Regions from separate parts of the Rhizobium acaciae genome, predicted to be linked through region 2. Evidence: predicted binding sites of a transcription regulator. Region 2 holds the regulator's gene; the other holds the start of a gene.
What was found. Region 2 encodes LexA, which represses DNA repair genes until DNA is damaged. Its sites were predicted from a motif close to TGTTCNNNNTGTGTTCNG; they were not measured.
Positions count from the first base shown of each region.

Region 1: the regulator LexA is predicted to act here: its motif matches at 6,452-6,469, upstream of OLZ32_RS17150 (ribonuclease T2 family protein).

Region 1 covers NZ_JAPCZO010000010.1:79,211-86,964, reverse strand. Annotated here, with positions in the region: gene OLZ32_RS17185 (aldose 1-epimerase family protein) at 1-623, shown strand, start outside; gene OLZ32_RS17180 (TIGR01244 family sulfur transferase) at 695-1,033, shown strand; gene OLZ32_RS17175 (RidA family protein) at 1,107-1,451, shown strand; gene OLZ32_RS17170 (thiamine pyrophosphate-binding protein) at 1,491-3,149, opposite strand; gene OLZ32_RS17165 (CaiB/BaiF CoA transferase family protein) at 3,163-4,365, opposite strand; gene OLZ32_RS17160 (DMT family transporter) at 4,392-5,348, opposite strand; gene OLZ32_RS17155 (alpha/beta fold hydrolase) at 5,381-6,325, opposite strand; gene OLZ32_RS17150 (ribonuclease T2 family protein) at 6,485-7,225, shown strand; gene ettA (energy-dependent translational throttle protein EttA) at 7,323-7,754, shown strand, end outside.
Region 2 covers NZ_JAPCZO010000007.1:222,375-230,128, reverse strand. Annotated here, with positions in the region: gene OLZ32_RS13790 (FtsB family cell division protein) at 1-25, opposite strand, end outside; gene eno (phosphopyruvate hydratase) at 163-1,437, opposite strand; gene kdsA (3-deoxy-8-phosphooctulonate synthase) at 1,575-2,420, opposite strand; gene OLZ32_RS13775 (VOC family protein) at 2,417-3,313, opposite strand; gene lexA (transcriptional repressor LexA) at 3,512-4,231, shown strand; gene OLZ32_RS13765 (ComEC/Rec2 family competence protein) at 4,212-6,644, opposite strand; gene gltA (citrate synthase) at 6,935-7,754, shown strand, end outside.

The DNA.
Region 1 (7,754 bases), on a different contig from region 2:
ACGGCAAGGTCTATCCGCTGCACGGATCGGCCTCCGGTCATGCGGCGAAGGTGCTGTGGACGAAGTTCGAGAACGGCAATGCCGAATGCCGGGCCGATATCGACATCACCACCGTCGAGGGACTGCCGCAGCGCATCGAGCGGGTGTGGCGGATCGATGGGGCAACCGGCGAAGTGCGGCTCGAGGACCGGGTCGTCAATACGAGCGATCGGACGGTGCCGACCTTCCTGATGTACCACATGAACACCGGCGGCAAATGGCTGGACGAGGGCACGCGGCTCGAAGGCCGGATGCTGGAAAAGGGCGGTTTCCCCTGGACGTTCGGCGAGGAGCCCGGCGGCATCTTCTGCGTCGCGGCGCCGGCGACAGAGGAGGGATTCGCGGAGATCCGCCTCGGACCGATCGCCGCAATCGGCGGCAGGACGCTGCGGGTGCGTTTCCGCGCCGACACACTGCCCCACCTGCAGGTCTGGCGGAACCAGACGGCGCCGGCCCATATCATCGGCATCGAGCCGGTTTCGCATCGGTGGATATCGCGCGACGAGCTAGAGGCAGCCGGTGAGTTCAACATGCTGGCGCCCGGCGAGAGCCGCAGCTATGCGCTGACCTTTGCCTTCCTGTGAGCGAAGTGTTGTTGACGCTGGCAAACCTCCGTCGTAGACCTTCAGCCCACGATTTTTGAGGAGACAAGACGATGGATATTCGCCAGATCGACGATGAATATTCGGTTTCGGGCCAGATCACGCTTGAGGAGCTCGACGAGATCAAGGCGCTGGGGTTCAAATCGATCGTCTGCCACCGCCCCGACCATGAAAGTCCCGACCAGACGTCGTTCTCGGTTATCGAGGCGCGCGCCAAGGAGCTCGGCCTGAATATCGCCCATGTGCCGGTTGGGCCGATGGGCGTGACCGAGGAAGCCGTGCAGGGCATGGTCGACGCGCTCGACGAATTCCCGCGGCCGATGCTTGGCTATTGCCGTTCCGGCGCACGCTCGACGGCGATCTACCAGAAGACCCACCATATCCGCAATTGAGGCCCGTTCAGGGTACTCATTTTCCGGCGTTGAACCTCAGCGCCGCCACCTTCCATTCACTCAGGAGACTATGATGAGCATCAAGCGTATCGACGTCGGCTCGCGCATGAGCGGCGCCGTCATTCACGGCAATACAGTCTATCTCGCAGGCCAGGTCGGCGAGGGCGAAAGCGTCACCGATCAGTGCAAGTCCTCGCTTGCCGAAGTCGACCGCCTGCTGGCTGCGTCGGGCAGCAGCAAGTCGAAGATCCTGCAGACGATCATCTACCTCGCCGACATCGCCGATTTCGCCGAGATGAACGCCGTCTGGGAAGGCTGGATCGATCCGGCCAATCCGCCGGCCCGCGCCACCAGCGAAGCCAAGCTCGCTGCGCCGAAATACAAGGTCGAGTTCATCATCACGGCCGCACTCGACTAACGTTGAGGCAGCGCTATTCGTCAAAGCCGGTGGGGAAACTCACCGGCTTTTTGTTTGCGCGATTTCCGAGAGCGTGCGCGTCGGCGTAATCGCCTCTGGATCGAGTTTGATTTCGATGATTGCGGGCTTGCCGCTGGTGCGTGCCCGCTCGAAGGCCGGGGCGAATTCCGCCGTGGTTTCCACCGTCTCGCCGTGGCCGCCAAAGGCGCGGGCAAGGGCCGCGAAGTCGGGATTGGTCAGATCCGTGCTGCTGACACGGCCAGGATACTCGCGCTCCTGATGCATGCGGATCGTGCCGTAGATGCCATTGTTGACGACGATTGCGATGATCGGCAGGCCGTAGCGGATGGCGGTGGCGAATTCCTGGCCGTGCATCAGGAAGCAGCCGTCGCCGGCAAAGCAGATGACCTCGCGCTCGGGAAAAAGCCGCTTGGCGGCGACGGCGGCCGGCAGGCCGTAACCCATCGAGCCGGAGGTGGGGGCGGCTTGGGTGTTGAAGCGGCGAAAACGATGGAAGCGGTGCACCCAGGTGGCGTAGTTGCCCGCACCATTGGTGAAGATCGCGTCCTGCCCGGTATTGGCCTCCAGCCATTCCATGATCGGCCCCATATGGACGGCGCCCGGTCCGCTCAAGGGCGGCTTCGACCAGGCGAGATAGGCCTGGTGCAGGCGCGCGGTGCGCTCGGCCCAGAGCGGTTCGGCCGGCGCTTCCAGATCGGCGAGGGCGGCCACGAAATCGGCAGGTGCTGCGCAGATGGCAAGATCCGGACGGTAGATGCGGCCGAGCTCGGAAGCGTCGGGATAGATATGCACCAGCGATTGCTGGGGGTAGGGGATATCGATCAGCGTATAGGACGAGGACGGCATTTCCGACATGCGGCTGCCGAGCAGGATCAGCAGGTCGCTCTCCTTGATCTCTTTTGCCAGCACCGGATTGATGCCGATACCGACATCGCCAGCATAGCAGGGATGGAGATGATCGAACAGCATCTGCCGGCGGAAGGAGCAGCCGACGGGCAACTGGAAACGCTCGGCGAAGCTCTGAATATCGGCGACGGCATCAGCATCCCAGCGCGTGCCGCCAAGGATTACCATCGGCCGCTCGGCTTTCAGCAGGCGGAGATAAAAATCGTCGATCTGCCGGCGGCCGGGATGGGCCTCGACACTGGCATAGTGTCTGGCGCGGGGTGCCTCGACCTCGTCGCGCAGCATGTCCTCCGGCAGCGTCAGCACGACCGGGCCGGGCCGGCCGGAGGTTGCGACCGCAAAGGCGCGGGTGACGAACTCTGGAATGCGGGCCGCATCGTCGATCTCGCCCACCCATTTGGCGAATTCGGTGAAGGCGCGGCGGAACTCGACCTCTTGGAAGGCCTCGCGCTCACGCGCTTCGCGCTGCACCTGGCCGATGAACAGGATCATCGGGATCGAGTCCTGCTTGGCGATATGCAGGCCGGCGGAGGCGTTGGTGGCGCCGGGGCCACGGGTCACCATGCAGATGCCGGGTTCGCCGGTCAGCCGGCCCCAGCAATCCGCCATCATCGCAGCTCCGCCCTCCTGGCGGCAGACGAGGACGTCGATATCGCTGTCGCGCAACGCGTCGAGCACGGCGAGGAAGCTCTCGCCGGGCACGCATGAGAGGCGCTTGACGCCGTTCGCCTTCAGCGCCTCAACGATCAGTTCTCCGCCGGTTTTTTTCATGACGATGCCTTCTTCATGACGATGCCTTCCTCTCGCGCTCGGCGAGTTCCGCCAGAATTTCTGCCTGGTGTTCGCCGAGACGCGGGCTCGGCCTGATATAACGCAGCGGCGTCTCCGACAGCACCACAGGCGTCCTGACACCGGGGATCACCGTTCCGGCGGCATCCGCAAGGTCGATGCGCAGGCCGCGGGCCTGCACCTGCGGATGGGCGAACATTTCCTCGATCGTGTTGATTGCGCCTGATGGAACCGCGTTCTCTTCACAGGCCTTCAGCAGATCCGCCTTCTGCCATTTCAGCGTTTCGGTGGAGACGAGGCGGCGCACTTCGCCGCGATTACCGACGCGGGCCTTGTTGGTGGCGAAACGCTCGTCGCTGGCGATGGTCTCCAGGCCGAGGATGGCGCAGAGGCGGCGGAACTGGCCGTCGTTTCCGACCGCGAGAATGAGGTAACCATCCGCCGTCGGCACGACCTCATAGGGCGAAATATTGGGATGGGCATTGCCGAGGCGGGTCGGCGCCTCGCCGGAGACCAGGTAATTCATGTTCTGATTGGCGAGCACGGCCGATTGCACATCGAGCAGGGCCATGTCGACCAACTGGCCTTCACCGGTCTTCAGGGCATGGATCAGAGCGGCTTCGATCGCCGAGACGGCATAAATGCCGGTGAAGATATCGGCGATGGCGACGCCTGCCTTCATCGGCTGGCCGCCCGGCTCCCCGGTAATCGACATGAAGCCGGACATGCCCTGGACGATGTAATCGTAGCCGGCGAGGCTGGCATAAGGGCCGTTCTGGCCGAAGCCGGTGATCGAGCAATAGACGAGCTTCGGGTTCACCTTGCGCAGGCTGTCATAATCGAGCCCGTATTTGACGAGGCCGCCGAGCTTGAAATTCTCGATGACCACATCGGCGGTGGAGACGAGGCTACGGACGAGATCCTGACCTTCGGCGCTCTTCAGGTCGGCCGTGACGGAGCGCTTGCCGCGATTGGCGGCGTGGTAATAGGCGGCCGAGAGATTCTCGCCGTCGGCGCCCTCGACGAAGGGTGGCCCCCACTGGCGCGTATCGTCGCCGCCGTCGGGATTTTCGACCTTGATGACGTCGGCGCCGAGATCGGCGAGCATCTGTCCCGCCCAAGGGCCGGCGAGCACACGGGCAAGCTCGATCACCCGGATGCCGGCAAGCGGCGGTTTTTTCGTCACGGTCTCCGTCATGTTCCTCCCGGCTCTCGTTCTTAGATTTAGGGCGCCAGCGTCGCCTCTGATGTATCGGATACCGGTTTCGATGCAAAGCGGCGCTCGCGCCAGACAATGTAGAAGCCCGACGCCATGATAATCATGATGCCGAGCCATTTGACCGCATCCGGGAAGTCGCCAAAGACCAGCCAGGCGAAGATCGTCGCCGAGACGATCTCGAAATATTGCAGCGGTGCGAGCGTCGAGGCTGGTGCTGCGCGATAGGCATAGACGCCGAGGATGCCCGATATCGCGGCCATGGCGCCGACGCCAGCGACATAGAACCAGGCGCGGCCATCCGGCATGACCGGATCGAAGAGATCGGAGCCGGTTCCCTGGCCCAGGAAAAGCAGGATGGTGCAGAAGAGCAGGCCCCAGATGCTCATCTGGAACTGCATCGCCCAAGGGTCTTCCCTATGGGAGAGGACGCGGGTCATCAGCACGAAGATGGCTATGCAGAGCGCGCTGACGACAGGCAGAAGCGCGACGTAGCCGACTTCTTCGAAACTCGGCTGAATGATCAGCAACGCCCCGAAGAAGCCGACGCCGCAGGCGCTATAGCGCCGCCAGCCGATCGTCTCCTTCAGGAAGATACCGCCGAGGATCGTCAGCATGATCGGCTCGACGAAGAAGATCGCAATCGCGTCGGCGACCGCCATGTATTTCAGCGTGGTGACGAAGGAGATCATCGAGATCGTGATGATCGCGCCGCGGATGGCATGGAACAGGTTCTGGCGCCAGGAAAAATCGGCAAAGCTGCGCCGCCATATCACAATCGGCAACATGCAGAGCGCCTGTACGGCGAAGCGGCCGGCGGTGATCTCCGCGGACGGGACTGTGATGATGGCAAGCTTGGCGAAAATATCGATGAGCGGCGAGAACATCACCGAGACAAACATCAGCACAAGCGCCATCGTCACGTCGGAGGCGGACGAAACGGAGCGGGCGGAAGTGCTGTTCATGATGAAATCTCTGTACTCAGGATATTGGTCACTCAGGATATTGATCGCTCAGGATCTCGCGACTGCCCGTCGCACCAGTCCGCGAAGGTCGCGATCGCCGCATCCGCGCCGATCTCATTCAGCGTCTCGTGCCGCATGTCCTGATATATCTGAGTGCTGATACGGGAGAAACCTTGGCCTTTCAAATGGTTTGACAGCCAGAGCACGGCTTTTCCACGTTCCGTCGCCGGGTCTTCTCCGCCGCCGACGAGATGGATCGGCATGTCCCGCGGCAGCCGGTCGAGGTGGATTTTCTGCGGCGCGCGGAAGGTCAGTTCGAAGAGATCGAGCCAGAGAGAGACCGAGGCGTCAAAGCCGCAGAGCGGATCGGCGACATATTTGTCGACTTCATCAGGTCTGCGCGACAGCCAGTCGAACTCGGTGCGGCGGCCGGGAATGGATTTGCCCCAGGTGCTGAAGGTGAGCTTCGGCAGCAAGCCGCTCGGCACGTCGGAGCCCTTCAGCATGCGCTCGGCAAGCAGGATCGCCTGGGCGGCTCGGCCGGCAAGGCCGACGGCGAAATTCGAATTCCAGACGGCGACGGCATCGAAGTCGGCCGGAGCCGTGACGGCTGCATTGAGGGCGATGAGGCCGCCCATCGAATGGCCGAAAAGGATCACCGGCAGGCCGGGATGGCGGGAGGCCGCATGGCCACGCATGGCGATGACGTCGCCGATCACCCTTTCGACGCCGCTGCGCCGGGCAAAGCGGCCGATCGGCGCATCGGGTGCCGTCGTCTCCCCGTGGCCTCGATGATCATGGGCATAGACATGATAACCGCGCGCGGCCATCGCCTCGGCAAAGACGCGGTATCGTTTCGAATGTTCGGCCAAGCCATGCGATATCAACAGGATGCCGCGTGGAGGGGTGATGGCCTCGGCATGGTGATAGGCCAGCGACGCCCCTGGCACGGCGAGCCTTTGCGTTTCAGAAAACATGTGCGTCCTCCCGGCGGCAACAGACCAGATCGCCGGGTAATTGCAACATGGGCATTTGATTATCTGAAAACAATTTGCGGCCTTGTTGCGATTCAGGGTTGCGGCCTTTTGATTTTGATGCTTATTTGTTCCTGTATTGTTCTTTTTTTGGGGGTTGAAATGAGCAGCATGCAGTTGCGTACCTTGTCGTTCGCCGTGTCGATGATTGTTGCCGGCGCCGCCGTGGCGCAGGAGGCTGGCGGGCGCACCCGTTTCATTCTGGCGGCGAGCTGGCAGCCGGCCTTTTGCCAGTCGAATCAGAAGAAAGCCGAGTGTGCGAGCCAGACCGGCGAGCGCCCCGACGCGACGAACTTTTCGTTGCACGGACTTTGGCCGATGCGGCAGGATTATTGCGGCGTGAGCGCCGAGCAGAAGGCTGCCGACAAGGATGGCGACTGGAACAAACTGCCGGAGGTCACGCTTGCGGCCGAGACGAAGACGGCGCTCGCAAAGGCGATGCCCGGCACGCAATCCGGTCTGGAACGGCATGAATGGGTGAAGCATGGCACCTGCACGAAGATGAGCGCCGACGACTATTTCGGCGTCGGCGTGCATCTCGTAAGCGCGCTCAACGCGTCGGCGGTGCGCGATCTTTTCGCTGCCAATATCGGCAAGCCGGTCAAGGCCGACGCGATCAAAGCGGCTTTCGACAAGAGCTTCGGGCCGGGTGCCGGCGACCGCGTCAAGATGAGTTGCCGGCGGGCCGGCAATGTCAGGATGATCAGCGAGCTGACGATCGGGCTTTCGGAAGCCGCCGGGGCGGCATCGGCGAAAACTACCGGCCTCGCCGACCTGATCCAGGGCGCTGGAAAAACGTCGTTCGGCTGTGACGAGGGCGTCGTCGACGCTGCGGGCTTTTGAGCGGAAATCCTGAGTAAACCGGGTTTGGCGTTGCCCGCAGGCGCTGTTTCGCCTACATAGCGGCACAATCGAAGTTTCCCGCCCGGAGCAGCGCAGCATGGCACGTCAGTTCATCTATCATATGTCCGGCCTCAACAAGGCCTATGGCAACAAGAAGATCCTGGAGAATATCCACCTTTCGTTCTACCCGGATGCCAAGATCGGTATCCTTGGTCCGAACGGCGCGGGTAAATCCACCGTGCTGCGCATCATCGCAGGTCAGGACAAGGAGTACACCGGCGAAGCCTGGCTCGCCGAAGGTGCGACGGTCGGCTATCTGGAGCAGGAGCCGCATCTCGATCCCAACAAGACGGTGTTCGAGAATGTCATGGAAGGCGTTGCCTCGAAGACGGCTGTCCTGGATCGCTATAATGAATTGATGATGAACTATTCCGACGAGACGGCGGAAGAGGGCGCCAAGCTTCAGGACGTCATCGACAGCCAGAACCTCTGGGATCTGGAAAGCCAGGTCGAGATGGCGATGGAAGCC
Region 2 (7,754 bases):
TCTTCTTATGATGCTTTGTCCACATACACGCATGCTCTTGAACGCATTACCAATTCGTTCAATCTAGCGCGCAGAGATTAACCGTTCGTTGACTCTAAAAAACGGGCAACAAAAAACCCGCGCCGGGAAGGCGCGGGCCAAGCTATTGGAAATCAGGTCCGATCAGCTGCGAATGATCGAGCGGCCGGCATACTGGGCCTGGGGGCCGAGGCCTTCTTCGATGCGGATCAGCTGGTTGTATTTGGCAAGACGGTCGGAACGCGACAGCGAGCCGGTCTTGATCTGACCGCAGTTGGTGGCGACCGCGAGATCGGCGATGGTCGAATCTTCGGTCTCGCCGGAGCGGTGGGACATGACGGCGGTATAGGCAGCCTTGTGTGCCGTGTTGACGGCATCGAGTGTTTCCGTCAGCGTGCCGATCTGGTTGACCTTGACGAGGATCGAGTTGGCGACGCCCATGCGGATGCCGTCGCGAAGACGGGCGGAGTTGGTGACGAAGAGATCGTCGCCGACGAGCTGGGTCTTCTTGCCGGCCAGGTCGGTCAGCGTCTTCCAGCCATCCCAGTCGTCTTCGGCCATTCCGTCCTCGATCGAGATGATCGGATAGTTGGCGGCGAGCTCGGCCAGATATTCTGCCATGGCGCCCGATTCCAGCGTGCGGCCTTCACCTTCGAGAACGTATTTGCCGTCCTTGAAGAATTCCGTCGAGGCGCAGTCGAGGCCGAGGCACATGTCGTCGCCCGGCTTGTAGCCGGCTTTCTCGATCGACTTCATGATGAAGTCGAGGGCCTCAGGCGCGCTCTTCAGGCCCGGTGCAAAACCGCCTTCGTCGCCGACATTGGTGTTGTGGCCCTGTGCGGCAAGCTCCTTGCGCAGCGTGTGGAAGACTTCCGAACCCATGCGCACGGCTTCGGCGATCGAATCGGCGCCGACCGGCAGGATCATGAACTCCTGGAAATCGATCGGGTTGTCGGCATGGGCGCCGCCGTTGATAATGTTCATCATCGGCACCGGCAGCAGGCTGGCGGAAGCGCCGCCGACATAACGATAGAGCGGCAGGCCGGACGCCTGAGCGGCAGCCTTGGCAACGGCGAGCGATACGCCGAGGATGGCGTTGGCGCCGAGACGAGACTTGTTCGGCGTGCCGTCAAGCTCGATCATGATGTTGTCGATCTGGATCTGGTTTTCGGCGTCGATGCCGCCGATCGCGTCGAAGATCTCGGTGTTGGCGGCTTCGACCGCCTTTTCGACGCCCTTGCCCAGATAACGCTTGCCGCCGTCACGCAGTTCGACCGCCTCATGCGCGCCCGTCGAGGCGCCGGAGGGAACGGCCGCGCGGCCCATGCTGCCATCTTCGAGATAGACATCGACTTCGACGGTGGGGTTGCCACGGCTATCGAGAATCTCGCGGGCGATGATATCGGTGATTGCAGTCATGGGTTCTTCCTGCTCGGTGGGTGATAAATGGTTAGAAACCTGTCTTAGTCGAAGGCGTGCAAATTACAATGCTGCAATAGCCTTCGGACCAGCGTTCGGATGTGGCCTATAGCACGATCATGTCAGACTGTTGAACGTCAAGCCTTGGCGACCGCATCGAAGGCGAGCAGCTTTTCGAGAAGCCGCGGCATATCCTTGAGATAGACCATGTTCGGGCCGTCCGAAGGGGCATTGTCGGGGTCCTGGTGGGTTTCGACGAAGACGCCGGCAATACCGGTAGCGACCGCTGCGCGCGCCAGCGTTTCCACGAATTCCCGCTGACCACCGGAGGATTCGCCCTGCCCGCCCGGCTGCGCCACGGAATGGGTTGCATCGAAGATAACGGGCGCGCCCATCGCCGCCATGATCGGCAGAGAACGCATGTCGGAGACCAGCGTATTGTAGCCGAATGAGGCGCCGCGCTCGCACAGCAGCACGTTCGGATTGCCGCTGGCATTGAGCTTCTTCAGAACGTTCTTCATATCCCAAGGGGCGAGGAACTGGCCCTTCTTGACATTGACGACGCGGCCGGTCTTGGCGGCGGCGATGAGAAGGTCGGTCTGGCGGCAGAGGAAGGCCGGGATCTGCAAGACATCGACGACCCTTGCCACCTCCCCGCATTGCTCGGCGGTATGAACGTCGGTCAGGACGGGAAAGCCGAATTCCTTCTTGAGGTCGGCAAAGACCTCCATGCCCTTTTCGATCCCGATACCGCGTTCGGCCGACAGCGAGGTGCGGTTCGCCTTGTCGAAGGAGCTCTTGTAGACGAGGCCGATGCCGAGCTTTCCGCAAAGCTCTTTCAGCGTGCCGGCAACCATGAAGGCGTGGTCGCGGCTCTCCATCTGGCAGGGACCGGCAATCAGCGACAGGCGGCCGGTATTGGAAAAAGTGACCTGGCCTTGGCCTTCGCCGATCCTGACTTCGGAATTCGTATCAGTGCTCATCGTGTTTCCTCGAAGGCGAAGAGCGTGCCCTGCCCGGGCGCGGGCTTCACCAGAATGCGATTGTTCTTGCGCGTGTATGTCACCCCGTTAGCAGCCAAATACGCTTCTGTCACGGCAAGATCGGCGACAGCGAAGAGGATTGCCCGGCCGCGCAGGCCGCGATCTGCGGATGAGCCGGCGATATCGAAATAGGCCTCCAGCCCTTCCGGCGTCATCAGGCTGATTTTTGCATTCGACGCCGCGATAGAGACGCCGAAACCGGTTTTCTCGACTGCCGATTGCGCCACGGCAAGGCTGACGAAGGCGGCGAAGGCTGCCGGTTCCGGGGTGCAAAGCGCGATCTCGACTATGCCGGTGACACCATTGGCGTGCGTCTCCAGCGCGGCGCGGTCGGCCGGCAGCGGATTGACGCGCTCGACGGTGAAAAGCAGGAGATCAGGCGCGCACAGGTCCCCGGCAAAGGCCAGCTTGAAGCCGGCAATCGCCTCGGAACCGTCCGGCATCGTCATCGGTCGGGTGAATTGCAGCATCTCGCCGGCGCTCGATCCGTTGCCAACGAAATTCTGATGATCGATGCCGGCATCCTTGCTGCCGAAAGCCAGCCCCGAAAGCCCCTCCTCGCCACAGCGGAAACGGAAGGCCTGGTTGCGGGCGGTGAAGACATTGCCTTGGCGCGCCGATGCTTCGCTCTCCTCGACGCTCGCAATCCCGAGCGGCTCCAAATAGGTCTTGTCGGCAAAGAAGACGCAGGCATTCTCCGTTCCGAAGGGATGGCGCGCATCGGCGGCAACGGTGAAGCCGAGCTTGCCAAGCCTCTCGCGCGCCAGATCGATATGGACGACCGGCAGCACGACATGATCCAGCGGGTGCGGTTTGGCGGAGTGCTCGTCCATGATATCCCTCCTGGAAACGGCAAGAGATGTGCGACAGCGCTACCCTCAATGCAAGACTTCTGTGCCAATCCGGCGAATGAAAATAAAAATCTCAACGAGTTGGCGCCAAGTTTTACGGAAATTTAGCTACTTGCGGAACACATATGGAACATATAGTGTCTGTTCTGGATTTGTTTCAATCACGAGGTCACAACGTCGATGCTCACGCGCAAACAACAGGAGCTTCTCCTTTTCATTCACGAGCGCATGAAGGAATCCGGCGTTCCGCCATCTTTCGACGAAATGAAGGATGCTCTGGACCTCGCCTCCAAGTCCGGAATTCATCGCTTGATTACAGCGCTCGAGGAGCGAGGCTTCATTCGCCGCCTACCGAACCGCGCCCGCGCGCTCGAGGTCATCAAGCTTCCGGAGGCCTACAGCCCCAGCATCCAGCCGCGGCGCGGCTTTTCGCCGAGCGTCATCGAGGGCAGCCTCGGCAAACCGCAGCCGGTCGCCACTCCTGCTCCCGCAAAACCCGTCGCCGACAACGGCAACTCGGTCTCCGTGCCGGTCATGGGCCGAATCGCTGCCGGTGTGCCGATCTCGGCGATCCAGAACAATACCCACGACATCGTCGTTCCGGCGGACATGCTCGGCTCCGGTGAACATTATGCGCTGGAGGTCAAGGGCGATTCGATGATCGACGCCGGCATCTTCGACGGCGACACCGTGATCATCCGCAACGGCAGCACCGCAAGTCCTGGCGACATCGTCGTTGCTCTCGTCGACGACGAAGAAGCGACACTCAAGCGCTTCCGCCGCAAGGGCGCCTCGATCGCGCTGGAAGCGGCCAACCCGGCTTACGAGACCCGGATTTTCGGTCCGGACCGTGTCAAGGTTCAGGGCAAACTCGTCGGTCTCATTCGCCGCTATCACTGACATTGGCCAGGCCCGATTCGGTAAAACTATTGCTGCGCCAGTCATAGGCGCGATGGCGCATCCATGGCCGCGACAATGCATCGAATGCGGTTGCGACCTCCAGGCCGGTGCCCGTGAAGCGCAACTCGATGGAACCGGTCCTGCGCAGCGTCTCACCAGTGAAGAGCGTCGCACCCGAGCGGCAATTGTTGAAGCGAAGGCGGACCGACGTCACGACGATATCGGCCGCGTCACATGCCGGGCCGAGATAGGCGGCATTGTCGATGACGGTTACCACCTGACCATTGCCAAGCCTTGATGTGCACCAGGCCTTCTTGACGCAGGAAAAGCGGTTTGCGTCACCGCCCGCTGTGGCCGCTCGCATCGCGGTCCTTGCTTCGTTCTGCTGATCGCGGGAAAGCCTGACGCGGCGGTCTTCTCCCTCAGGCGGGATAGCAGGACCATCCAGCATCTTCGGCGGATCGTGCCTCGGCAGGACCAGGGCTCTCTGCCACTGGTCGAAGATGAAATCCGGCGGTCTTTCACGGTTGGAAGCCATTGCCGCCGCCTCGACGACCGCGACGAGACTACCATCCTCCGAAATCACCAAATCTGGCGGACGGGGAACCGGCAGAAGCAACAGGATGAGCGTTGCGACCGCGATGATCGATGTGCCGACATGGCGCAGCCGGGTGCGGAGCAGCGTCAGCAGCAGAAAGCCTGCGACGGCGACCGCGAAATACCAGGCGGGCAAGCGGCCGACGTCGATATTGCCATCCCAGCCGGACACCGTCTTTGCGACCGCGATCACCAGATCGAGGCCGAATCCGACGACCTTCCAGGCCCAAACATCCAGACCGAAAGGCATGAGCAGCATCGCCAGCAAGCCGGCCGGCATGACGATGAAGGAGATGATCGGCATCGTCGCGAGGTTCGCCGGCAGGCCGTAGGCGGTCAGGCGATGAAAATGCTCGATCGAAAACAGCGCGGTGGAAAAACCGCCGATCAGCGAGGTCAGGAAGACGCCGCCGAAGAAGCCCGCAACCGTAACCAAGGGCCTGACGATCGGCAGCTTCAGGAAGGCGTTTTCGCGGACGCGCCGGTCCTTCCACAGCTGATAGCCCGAGACCAGCGCCAATGTCGCGGCAAAAGACATCTGGAAGCTCGGACCCAAGACCTCGGACGGCGAAATGACGATGATGACGAGCGCCGAGAGAGCGACATTGCGCAGGCTGATCGACGGCCGGTCGAAGAAGACGGCAATCAACATGATGGCCATCATGATGAAAGCGCGTTCTGCAGAGACCGCAAAGCCCGAGATCAGGAAATAGGCGGTGACAGCGATGAGCGCGCCGGCGGCAGCGATCTTCTTCGTCGGATAGGCCTCAGCGATGCCAGGAAAGAGGCTGAGCAGCATCCGGAAGCCGACGAAAAAGATGCCGGCCGACAGCGCCATGTTGAGACCGGAGATGGCAATGATATGAGCCAGGCCGGACTGGCGCAGCGCCTCCGTCGTTTCATTCGAGATGGCACGCCGCTCGTCCGTCACCAGAGCAGCGGCGAAAGCGCCGGTGTCGCCGGGCAGGATCGACCTTATGCGGTCACCAATACCGCTGCGCAGCCGGTAGAGCCCTTCGAGCAGCGTTTCCGCCGTCGATCTGGCAGCCTGGGGACCAGCTTGCGCATCGACCTTCGTCGGTGCACCGTAGAAGAAGCCGTTGGCGCCGATGCCATCGAAATAGGCACCGAAGGAAAAGTCGTTGAGTTCGGGAAGTGCCGGACCTGCCGGCGGCGTCAGGCGCGCCCTGCCGGTGATGATATCGCCGATCTCGAAGGCCGCGTCCGCGCCGCGGGCGATGGCGGTTATGCGTTCCGGCCGCCGCTTCAGTTCCGGTGCCTTAGTGCCGGTGACCGCAAGAATGTAGCGCCACCGCCCGCGACCATCGCCTTCGCGCCGCTCGACACGGCCGGTCACCGTTGTCGTCACTGATGAATCGAGGATCACGGTCGAAGCCCGCCGGCTCTCGAACTGCGCCGTGACCATGCCGCAGACCACGAGCGAGAGCGCCAGCAGCGTTGCCCGCACTGCCGCCCGGCTGCGGCTGGCGATGAGAACCGCCACGGTCAGCGCCAACAGGCAGAGCAGTGATGCAACGAGAGAAAAATCCGATGCCGCGAGAAACCAGACGGCTGACCCGGCGCCGAGGAAGACCGGCGAGAAGAGCAACAGGCGGCCATGGTCCGCCTCCTCGCCCAGCATGCGCATGCCGGCACGCAGCAATTGCGACGCTGCGGCCGGCACCCGGTGGCGCAATGGTGTAGCCGACTGCGTCCGTGTCGGTCGCGTCACCACGGCAGGTGGTGAAAAACTGGAGGTGTCGGCAAGGCCTTCGCCTGCTTCCGGCCGCAATTCGACTGTCGTCAACTCCTGCATGAACCGCCCAAGCCCGGCTGCGAATGCGGCCAGAATGCAACCTCCAATCAAATCCAGCAAGAATAATCGATTGAAATATGAGGGAAAATCGCGAGCGCCAAAAGACCAGTCGAATCATCGGCTTCCGATATGCGTGCGGCTCATCGCTGCAGTGCCTAAAAGGTGATACCGCAATGCACAAAATGCCATCACGGTAACTTGGCATTAGCTTCGCGATCATATAGCTATCGGTGAGGACGCTTAACCCCTATGGCGCTTTTATGGCGCCACCGCCATTTCGGAGGATCAGCATGACGGATCAAAGCGCTACAATAAAAATCGGTGACAAGTCTGTCGACCTTGCTGTCAAAAGCGGCACGATCGGCCCGAGCGTCATCGATATCGGTGCCCTCTACAAGAACACGGCTTCCTTCACTTACGATCCGGGTTTTACCTCGACCGCATCCTGTGAATCGAAAATCACCTACATCGACGGCGACGAAGGTGTCCTGCTGCATCGCGGCTATCCGATCGAGCAGCTCGCCGAGCACGGCGACTTCCTCGAGGTCTGCTACCTCCTGCTTTACGGCGAACTGCCGACCACCGTGCAGAAGAAGGATTTCGATTACCGCGTCACGCACCACACCATGGTGCACGAGCAGATGAGCCGCTTTTTCACCGGCTTCCGCCGCGATGCGCATCCGATGGCCGTCATGTGCGGCTGCGTCGGCGCGCTGTCGGCCTTCTATCACGACTCCACCGACATCACCGATCCGCACCAGCGCATGGTCGCCAGCCTGCGCATGATCGCCAAGATGCCGACGCTTGCCGCCATGGCCTACAAGTACCATATCGGCCAGCCCTTCGTTTATCCGAAGAACGATCTCGACTACGCCTCGAACTTCCTGCGCATGTGTTTTGCCGTGCCTTGCGAGGAATATGTGGTCAATCCGGTGCTTGCCCGCGCCATGGACCGCATCTTCATCCTGCATGCCGATCATGAGCAGAACGCCTCGACCTCGACCGTCCGTCTCGCCGGTTCGTCAGGCGCCAACCCGTTCGCCTGCATCGCCGCCGGCATTGCCTGCCTCTGGGGCCCCGCTCACGGCGGCGCCAATGAAGCAGCGCTCA